DNA from 3 places in the Chryseobacterium sp. IT-36CA2 genome. Region 1 is predicted to be linked to each of the others. Evidence: riboswitches for the same ligand, from Rfam matches in the RefSeq annotation. Region 1 holds a riboswitch; each other region holds the start of a gene.
What was found. Region 1 has a riboswitch for thiamine pyrophosphate ahead of pnuC (nicotinamide riboside transporter PnuC). Riboswitches for the same ligand answer to the same signal wherever they lie in the genome.

Region 1 (3,282 bases):
AAATCCTGTAGAGAAAAACCAGGAATAACCTTCTCCCTGTGTTCCATTGATATAACCGTCACCTTGCCAACGGGAAAGCAATACGGTTGTTCCCCATTTGTTTTTTAACCCAGAAGAGTACATTGCAGATATTCTGGAGTAGTTGTCGTTACCAACTTCTCCTTTCACCATTGCTTTCTGCTCAGAATCTGTAGCTTTGGTTACAATATTAATGGTTCCTCCTACAGATGGAACCACGAATTTAGAAGCTCCCAATCCTCTCTGAATTTGGATATTGCTGGCAATGTCAGCTAGTCCAGTCCAGTTAGACCAGTATACAGTACCTCCCTGCATATCATTCACCGGCTGTCCGTTGATAATAACTGCAATGTTAGCCCCGTCAAAACCTCTCATGTTGATTCTGCTGTCTCCGAATCCTCCACCTACTTTGGTCACATAAACGGATGGAGTAGACTTCATAATTTCAGGAAATTCTCTGTTTCCCAGTTTCTCCTGAATTTCTGCTGCTTTAATGTTGGAAACTGCAACAGGTGTTTTTCTCTCTTTGGCTGTTTGGGAAAGGTTTCTACCTACCAACATAACCTCATCAATAGATTTTGATTTGTCTAATGAATCCTTCGTACTCTGTCCATAATATATGGCGGCCGTAGGTAATACAAGCGCTATAATAAGTCGCTTTTTAAAAGTAATGCTCATGAAATAAACTAGCGTGTTTGATTTTAAGGCTGCAAAGATGGATAATTATTTTTGAATTAAGTATTAAATCTTCCTGAAGTGACATCCTATTGTATTCATATAACGCATTATTACTCGTTTTTTTGAACGTATTAATTATTTCAGATATTTAATTTACAATTTGTTATAAAAGTGAATTATATAAAAAACAGGGTTGTTTTTAACGAATAAAAATAATGATGCTGCTTCTCTAAAAATCTATCATTGTGTATTTTTTTCTAATGGCCTTTGTAGTTTGATTTATTTTGTATCATTATTAATATATTTGTGGATATTATTTGTATCAAATTCATTTTGTCAGAGAACATAAGGTTTTCTATTATTTTAAAAACTAAAAATATGACCCAGCTAAGCTTGTTCGATTCAGAAGATTTGTATGAATTTCCAAAAGACCTTTTGGAATACAGAGAACATTTTCTGAGTAAGGATGAAGCAGATAATCTTAAAAATTATCTGCTTAAAACAGCTCCCTGGAAACAGCGAACCCAGAAAATGTATGATAAAATGGTTTTGACACCCCGTTTAACAGCCTGGTATGGTGATCCGAAAACAGATTACCCATTGGGGAATGGGGAAGTGGATAATAACCTCTGGACACCTGAACTGTTTTCTTTAAAACAAAGAATAGAAGATACATTTGGTTATCGTTTCAATTCTGTACTGCTTAATCTTTACAGGGATCACAATGATTCGGTTGCATGGCATCGGGATAAAGAGAGCAGATATGGAAAACGTCCTGTGATTGCATCTTTAAGTTTAGGACAAACCAGAAACTTTGATTTCCGGAAAAAGGATCATCATCAGAGCAAATACAGCCTGCCACTTCCTCACGGTTCTTTATTGATTATGAAAGGAGATCTTCAGGAAAACTGGGAACATCGGATTGCTAAATCTGTAACTTCTATGAAAGAGCGTATTAATCTTACATTTCGGTTGGTGCAAGAAGCATAGATTATTTATTTTAAAGGATAAACAGAAGTATTGTATTTCAAAATAAAAACCTGAAGCCCTTTCTTTTTCCACAAAAAAGCTGCACCTTTGCCCCACAATGGGGTGCTACAGATAACAGTGGCTGAGATGATACCCAGGAATATACTTCCACACCTGATCCGGATAATGCCGGCGTAGGGATTGCTTACTTATCATCTCATCATTTGATTTCTAATAATTAATATGATGCAGGACATTTTAAAACAAATTACTTTACCGGAATGGTTCGGAGTCTTATTTTCAGTCATTCAGGTTTTACTGGCTCGTAAAAACAATGTCAACAACTATCTTTTCGGAATAGCAGGGATTCTGCTTACATTGTATGTGATGCTCATTTCAAAGCTTTATGCTGAATTTACCTTAAATCTTTATTATCTGATCATGAGCATCTATGGATGGCTGTATTGGAAATTCGGAAAGCAAAAATCTGAAATAGAAATCTCCGTTACCACCACCACAGAAAAATGGATTACCGGAGGAATTGTTCTGGGAACCTTTATTTTATTCTGGTCTTTTCTTACGCATTTTACCGATTCGGATGTTCCGGTCTGGGATTCTCTGGTAAGTGCTTTTGCCTGGGCAGGAATGTGGCTGATGGCAAGACGGAAAATTGAAAACTGGGTGATACTCAATGTCAGTAATATTATTTCAATCCCCTTAATGATTCATAAGGAGTTATATCTATATGCTGTTTTAACATCATTTTTATTTTTAGTGGCTATTTCCGGATATATAGAATGGCAGAAAATTATTAAATCTAAAGCGAATGCTCAGTACTAAAGACATCAGGCAACAATTTCACGGAACTTCTGTCATTTCTGATGAGGTGATGCAATATATTCACGAAGAAGGATTACTTAAGATCTGGGTTCCCAAAAAATACGGCGGATTGGGTTATCGTTTTGAAGAAGGGTTGAAAGCATTATTCGGTTGGGCTGAAACTGATGGAAGCTTTGGCTGGATGCTGACACTTTGTGCCGGAGCTAATTATTTTTCCAGAAACATCAAACCTGAAGTGGCTCAATTCCTGTTTACTCATTCTGAAACCTGTTTTGGCGGAAGCGGAATGGTTGGCGGCACAGCAGAAAAACAAAATGATTATACTTACCTGATTAATGGTTTGTGGAATTTTGCAACAGGAGCACCACATCTGACCCATTTTACATTGAATGCTAAAATTACAGAAAATGGAAAGCCTGTAATGGATGGCAATGGCAATGAAATAATTCGATCATTTATTATTTCGAAAGAGCATGCTGAGGTTATTCCCAACTGGAAATCTATGGGGATGAAAGCCAGCGGAACCTATTCATTCACTGTTGAAAATGTTCTCGTTAGCGAAGATTACAGTTTTGTTTATGATACTTTTTTCACGAATGATATTCTGGACAGCATTCCGTTCCGGATTTTTGCGGATTTGACGCTTTTGGTCAATTATTTGGGAATAGCATCTCATTTTATTGAAGAAGCTGAGGTTATTCGCCCTCAGATTAATTTTAAAAGTTTTGAAGAATCTGTTGAAAAACATTTGGAAAAGGTTTTAACCATTGCCAGAGA
Region 2 (3,282 bases), on a different contig from region 1:
TTTGGGATTAACGCCACAGTCTATCTATAAATTCGGAACCTATAAAGTAAGAGCTAAAGAAGAAGCAGAAGCTGAAAAACTGATCGCTGATGCACAACTTTTGGAAGAATTAGGATGTTTCTCCATTGTATTGGAAAAAATTCCTGCAGAATTAGCCAAAAAAGTAACTGAAAGTATTTCTATTCCTACCATCGGAATCGGAGCAGGTTCAGATTGTGACGGACAGGTTTTGGTGTACCATGATATGGTAGGAATGAACAAAGGTTTCAGCCCGAAATTCTTAAGAAGATACCTTGACCTTTACACAGAAATTACAGGAGCTGTTGCTCAATACGTAAAAGATGTAAAAAGTGTTGAGTTTCCAAACGAAAACGAAAGCTATTAATCCATGCAGAATCAACAATCTATCCAGGGAATATTATCTATCGCAGCATTGATTTGCCTTGCTGTAGGATGGTTTAATCTATTTTCTCCGGAAATCAATCATTTACTTTCAAGAAAAGTTTTTTATGTGCTGATAGGAGCAAGTTTCTTTATTCAGGCTCCACTGCTTACGAATAAGAACTTTGTATATGCAATGTACGCTGCTGCTGCGATCTGTGTGCTGGGAGCGTTTATTCCGGAAGATTCAAAACTTTCTGCTGTTAAAACTGTAGGTCTTCTGGCAGGGATTATCCTGTCATTATCCAATAGAAGAAGATAGACTGAAGAAGTATGAAGGAGCAGATTATATATGAAGACAATCATCTTCTGGTGATTAATAAAAAGGTGGGGCAGCTTGTACAAGGTGACAAAACCGGAGATGAATCACTATTAGAATCTATCAAGAATTTTATAAAAATAAGAGATGCTAAGCCGGGAAATGTTTTTCTCGGCTTGGTTCATCGTATAGACCGTCCTACATCCGGGCTTGTGATCTATGCAAAAACGTCCAAAGCTCTTTCCCGTCTTACCCAGATGGTGAAAAACCGTGAAGTGAAGAAAACGTATTGGGCAGTTGTAGGGAAAGAAATGATCCCACAAAGTCAGAGGCTAGTTCATTATTTAAAGAAAAACGAAAAGAACAATAAAGCGATTGTTTTTCCAAAAGCTACAGAAGGAGCAAAAGAAGCGATTCTAACTTATAACGTGATCAAGACTCTGGATAATTATCTTCTTCTTGAAATTGATCTTGAAACCGGAAGACATCATCAGATCAGAGCACAGTTATCCAAAACAGGAGTTCCCATCAAAGGAGATCTGAAATACGGAGCACTACGTTCCAATCCTGATGGAGGAATCAATCTTCATGCAAGAAAACTGGAGTTTATTCATCCGGTAACCAAAGAAAACATTGAGATCATAGCTCCTGTTCCGCAGAATGATGCGATCTGGAGAGCTTGTGAAGAATAATAAAAAAAAATTAAAAAGAGGCTGGGAGTTTTATACTTTCAGCCTCTTTTTTTTGATTAAATAATTTCCAGATTCCATTATCGGGATTCAAACAGTGTCTTTCAAAAAATTTTGCCCATTCTAAAAAAATGTCTAACTTCGTCCCAAACTTTAGGGGTGTCTGTTACCAACAGACTGAGACTTTACCCTTTGAACCTGATCTGGATTATACCAGCGTAGGGAAAAGTAGATGACTTTTGCTGTACATTCTATTGTACAATAATGGCCATTCCTAAAGTATATTTAAATTATTAGGAATGGAACTTATTATCAACCACACCAGAAAAACATTTGATGTACTTCCTGAAAACCTGGAAGCATTATTGGCTATTGAGTTACCCGGAAAGAAAAAAGGTATCGCTGTAGCACTCAATAATCGCATTATTCCCCTGTCAGTCTGGGCGGAAACCATCCTTAACAACAACGATTCAGTTTTAATCATTACTGCCACTCAGGGCGGTTAATTCTCATATTTAATACCAATACTTATGGCTCACTCCATTACATGTTCGCCATTTCCGAACTCAAAGAAAATCTATGTTGAAGGAACATTACACCCTATCAATGTAGCAATGCGTGAAATACAGCTTAGCCCGACCAAATTAACCAATGGCGGCTTTGAACATAATGCTCCGGTAACGATTTATGACACTTCAGGTCCTTATACCGATGAAAATGCAGTTATTGATATTCAGAAAGGACTTCCAAGAATCAGAGAACAATGGATTCTGAATAGAAATGATGTAAATATTCTGGACGGAATCACCTCTGAATACGGAAAAGCCCGTTTAGCAGATCCTCGTCTTGATGAATTAAGGTTTTCCTATGATCATAAACCCAAAGTAGCACAGGAAGGAAAAGAAGTTACACAGCTTTACTATGCAAAACAGGGAATCATCACTCCGGAAATGGAATATGTGGCGATCAGAGAAAATCAAAGAATAGAACAGCTTGATTCTGTATCTAAAGAAATGGCTTTTCAGCATCCGGGACACAGTTTTGGGGCAAATACTCCAAAAAGTAAGATCACTCCGGAATTTGTAAGAGACGAAATTGCAGCTGGAAGAGCGATCATCCCCAATAACATTAATCACCCGGAAAGTGAGCCGATGATCATTGGAAGAAATTTCCTGGTGAAAATCAATGCTAATATTGGAAACAGTGCCGTTTCGTCGAGTATCGAAGAAGAGGTAGAAAAAGCGGTATGGGCCTGCCGATGGGGAGGTGATACCATTATGGATCTTTCAACCGGGAAAAATATTCATGAAACAAGAGAATGGATTATCAGAAACAGTCCGGTTCCTATTGGTACTGTTCCGATCTATCAGGCATTGGAAAAAGTAAAAGGAGTTCCGGAAGATCTTACGTGGGAAATTTTCAGAGATACCTTAATTGAACAGGCAGAGCAGGGAGTTTCCTATTTCACTATTCACGCAGGAGTTTTGTTGAGATACATTCATTTAACAGCAAAAAGAGTCACTGGAATTGTTTCCAGAGGAGGATCCATCATGGCAAAATGGTGTTTGTTCCATCATAAAGAAAGCTTCCTGTATACTCATTTTGAAGAGATTTGTGAGATCATGAAGAAGTATGATGTTGCTTTCTCTCTTGGAGACGGTCTTCGTCCGGGATCTATTGCAGATGCCAATGATGCCGCTCAGTTTGCAGAACTTGAAACTTTAGGTGAGCTGACGAAAATTGCATGGAAACACAATGTACAGGTGATGATTGAAGGGCCTGGGCACGTTCCGATGCATATGATCAAAGAAAACATGGAAAAGCAGCTGGAAGAATGCCATGAAGCTCCGTTCTATACTTTAGGCCCTTTAACAACGGATATTGCACCAGGTT
Region 3 (3,282 bases), on a different contig from region 1:
CCTGGTTACCTGGGGAAAGTAAATCTGTAGAGATGTCTCCTTCACCAGCGATAAACGTTACTACTTTAATTTCTTCAGCAACTTCAGGTAGTTTAGTAAAGAATTCAGCTTTTGCATAGCTATTGATGATTTCTTTTGCAAATTCGTTACCGCTATTGAATGCTTCTTTCAGACGGTTGGTATCCGCTTCATAAAGGAAAACCTGTGTTTTAAGGACTTCTGCTGCTGCTTTAGCAATTGCAGGATCGTTACCTAGAGCAAGATCAAGCAATACTTCAATGGAAGGACCACCTTTCATGTGAGATAACAGTTCAAAGGCATATGCAGGAGAAATTTCTTCTACTACGAATTCACCTAGAATAATTTCTTTTAAAAATTTTGCTTTTACTCCTGCAGCACTTGTAGTTCCAGGTAGTGTGTTGTAAATGAAAAACTTAAGAGAGTCTGATCGGTCAGCATTACCTGAATCTTTTATTTGCGAAATGATCTCGCTTAGTAATTCAGCACCATCAATTGGCTTTGGATGAAGCCCTTGGGTTTTTCTTTCTTCAATCTCTTTGATGTAATCCTTATAAATATTCATAATAGAAGGTCTTTCAACATTAAAGGTAGGCCTGCTTCTTCTTTACCGGTCTGTATAAAACAGTTAATGACATTTTGAGTTTTCGCTTTTTGACGCAACATTAACCGAATAAAGTCAGCATAATCTACACTTTCTTAAAAGTTTTTTAAAATTATCAAATAATTCAAAATGTTCCCAAAATTACGAAATTTTACTATTTTATGGAGATGAAATTATTTAGATTCTTTATAAATATGTATTTTATAATATCTATTTTTGGTCGTACTTTTGCAGGCATATGATGAATATGAAAAATATACTGACTGTTTTATGCATTTTTACTTCGCTTTTTGCTTTTTCGCAGACGAAATCTGTGAAGAAAATTACGGTGAAGAAAGTTGCGAAAAACCCCATTCAGAAAGGAACTTCAGCGAATAAATCTAATCCTGATCTGGTGGTAATCAAGAAAGATCTTCCGGTTTTGATTCCTAAAAAGAAAGGAGATCAGTTTGGGTATGTGAACCAAAACGGGAAATTTATTATTCAGCCGGAATACCATATTGCTGTATTTTTTTATGAAGACTGCAATCTTTTGAATTCTCCTAATGAAAAAATCAGAAAATTTGGAACAAAAGACTATGCCACAGTAGAAAAGAATATGATTTCTTACCGTATAGATCAGTCCGGAAAAAGAGTATATCAGTTCAAAGAATCAGATTTTGGAAAATGTAAATTTGAAGAATATAAACAACAGTTATTTCAGGCTTACATTCTGAATGGCTTCTATGGAATTATTGAAAAGTCAAAATTTGTGAATGCTGCTGATTACAGACAGTTTCAGATCTATCCTCAATACCAGTATCTTTTTATTCTGGAGGGAGATGATGTAGCTAATCCAATGATTGTGGCTTCCAATAATGATAAATTTGGAATCATTGACATTAACAATAAAATCATTGTTCCCTTCGAATATGCCAATATCAAAAGAAACTTCAGCTGGAAACTGGGTAAGATGTTTGAAGTCACCAAAGACGGTTCGAATTACTACTATATTGACGCAAACAATAAAACTTACTAAAGAATTATAAATGATGAATGATGAATGATGAATGATGAATGATGAATGATTCATTTGATAACTCCTATTTTTCATAGTGTTTTTTATAATCGCGTAACTCATTACCCTATACCTCGAAACCCGAATCCCAATTCATATTTTTTTTGTAGTTTTGCGACTGAAATAAAGGGGTGCTTTAACAGGCTGAGATTATACCCAATGAACCTGGAACAGGTAATGCTGTTTAGGGATGCGTCTTCATAGAACGCTGAATTGTATAATATCTTATCGATCCCCTTTTATTCATTAAATGTCAAAGATTTATAGAATGAAAGGATTATTTTTTTTAGGGCTTAGCATAGGTGCTGTAGCTTTTATCCAGGCTCAGAATAAAGATTCTCTGAAAATCAGAGAAATTGAAGCCGTCAACTTTACCAAAAGACTTCCGGTAGCCAAGGAAATTATCAATGTACAGAAAGATTTAGATGGCAAAAACTTAGGACAGGATCTCCCTATTCTTTTAAAAAATCAAACCTCCATTATTTCTACTTCAGATGCGGGAAATGGAGTAGGGTATACAGGTTTTAGAATCCGGGGAGTTTCAGGTTCTGCCATTAATGTAATGATGAATGGTGTTCCTTACAACGATTCTGAAAGTCAGGGAACATTTTTTGTCAACGTTCCGGATTTAACAAGTTCTGCTTCACAGATTGTCATTCAGAGAGGAGTAGGAACTTCCAATAATGGTGTTTCCGCTTTCGGGGCAAGTATCAATGTGCTTTCTAAAGATCCGGAGGAGAAATTTTACTTTAAAACCGATGATAGCTATGGTTCATTTAATACCTATAAGTATTCTGCTGAAATAGGGTCCGGAAAATTCTGGAAGAACCGTCTTTCTGTAATGGGAAGATACACGCATATTCATTCTGATGGTTATATTGACAGGGCTTCTTCCAATCTGCATTCTTATAATTTCACTGCTTTATTTGAAGAAGGAAATACGAAAATACGTTTAATGGCTTTCGGAGGAAAAGAAAAAACCTACCAGGCGTGGAACGGGATTGACCGTAAAACATGGGAGACTGATCCTAAATTCAATATTTCAGGAGCGATTTACGATGCCAATTGGGACAAAATCGTAGGTTTCTATGACAATGAAACGGATAACTACAGACAGAACCATTATCAGTTGCTTTGGGAACAGAAGTTCAGTGACCGTTGGAATCTTGAAACCACATTCCATTATACAAAAGGAAGGGGTTATTACGAAAATTACAAACAGGGAGATCCCTTTTCAAGATATAATCTGCCAGATATAACAGAAGGCGGACAGATTATAAAATCTTCAGATTTTATCAGAAAGAAATGGTTGAATAACGATTTCTATGGAATGGTTTCTACCCTTTACGGAAAGTTTGAAAATCTGGATCTGAATTTTGGGGCAGTAGTCAATCAATATTACGGAAGACATTATGGAAATGTAACAGGAGTATTTTTTCCTCAGATTGATGAAAGCGAATATTACAGAAACCGTTCAGTAAAGAATGAGGTATCCGGTTTTGCAAAAGCTTTACTAAGAGTAGATAACTTTGAATTTTTTGGTGATTTGCAACTTAGAAAAATCAATTACAATACTAAAATCCTGATGGCAGGTGATGGTGAA

Region 2: it holds a riboswitch for thiamine pyrophosphate, as region 1 does, so the genes downstream of both, thiS (sulfur carrier protein ThiS) here and pnuC (nicotinamide riboside transporter PnuC) in region 1, are expected to answer to the same signal.
Region 3: it holds a riboswitch for thiamine pyrophosphate, as region 1 does, so the genes downstream of both, ACM6F9_RS20835 (TonB-dependent receptor) here and pnuC (nicotinamide riboside transporter PnuC) in region 1, are expected to answer to the same signal.

The regions. Positions count from the first base shown of each region.
Region 1 is NZ_CATKPG010000020.1:161,610-164,891, forward strand. Features, by position in the region: gene ACM6F9_RS08085 (TonB-dependent receptor) at 1-696, opposite strand, end outside; gene ACM6F9_RS08090 (alpha-ketoglutarate-dependent dioxygenase AlkB family protein) at 1,075-1,686, shown strand; TPP riboswitch at 1,775-1,883, shown strand; gene pnuC (nicotinamide riboside transporter PnuC) at 1,909-2,505, shown strand; gene ACM6F9_RS08100 (hypothetical protein) at 2,492-3,282, shown strand, end outside.
Region 2 is NZ_CATKPG010000025.1:114,309-117,590, reverse strand. Features, by position in the region: gene panB (3-methyl-2-oxobutanoate hydroxymethyltransferase) at 1-385, shown strand, start outside; gene ACM6F9_RS20910 (hypothetical protein) at 389-703, shown strand; gene ACM6F9_RS20905 (RluA family pseudouridine synthase) at 715-1,392, shown strand; TPP riboswitch at 1,535-1,631, shown strand; gene thiS (sulfur carrier protein ThiS) at 1,689-1,895, shown strand; gene thiC (phosphomethylpyrimidine synthase ThiC) at 1,920-3,282, shown strand, end outside.
Region 3 is NZ_CATKPG010000025.1:95,418-98,699, reverse strand. Features, by position in the region: gene ACM6F9_RS20845 (bifunctional aconitate hydratase 2/2-methylisocitrate dehydratase) at 1-583, opposite strand, end outside; gene ACM6F9_RS20840 (WG repeat-containing protein) at 870-1,640, shown strand; TPP riboswitch at 1,797-1,887, shown strand; gene ACM6F9_RS20835 (TonB-dependent receptor) at 1,948-3,282, shown strand, end outside.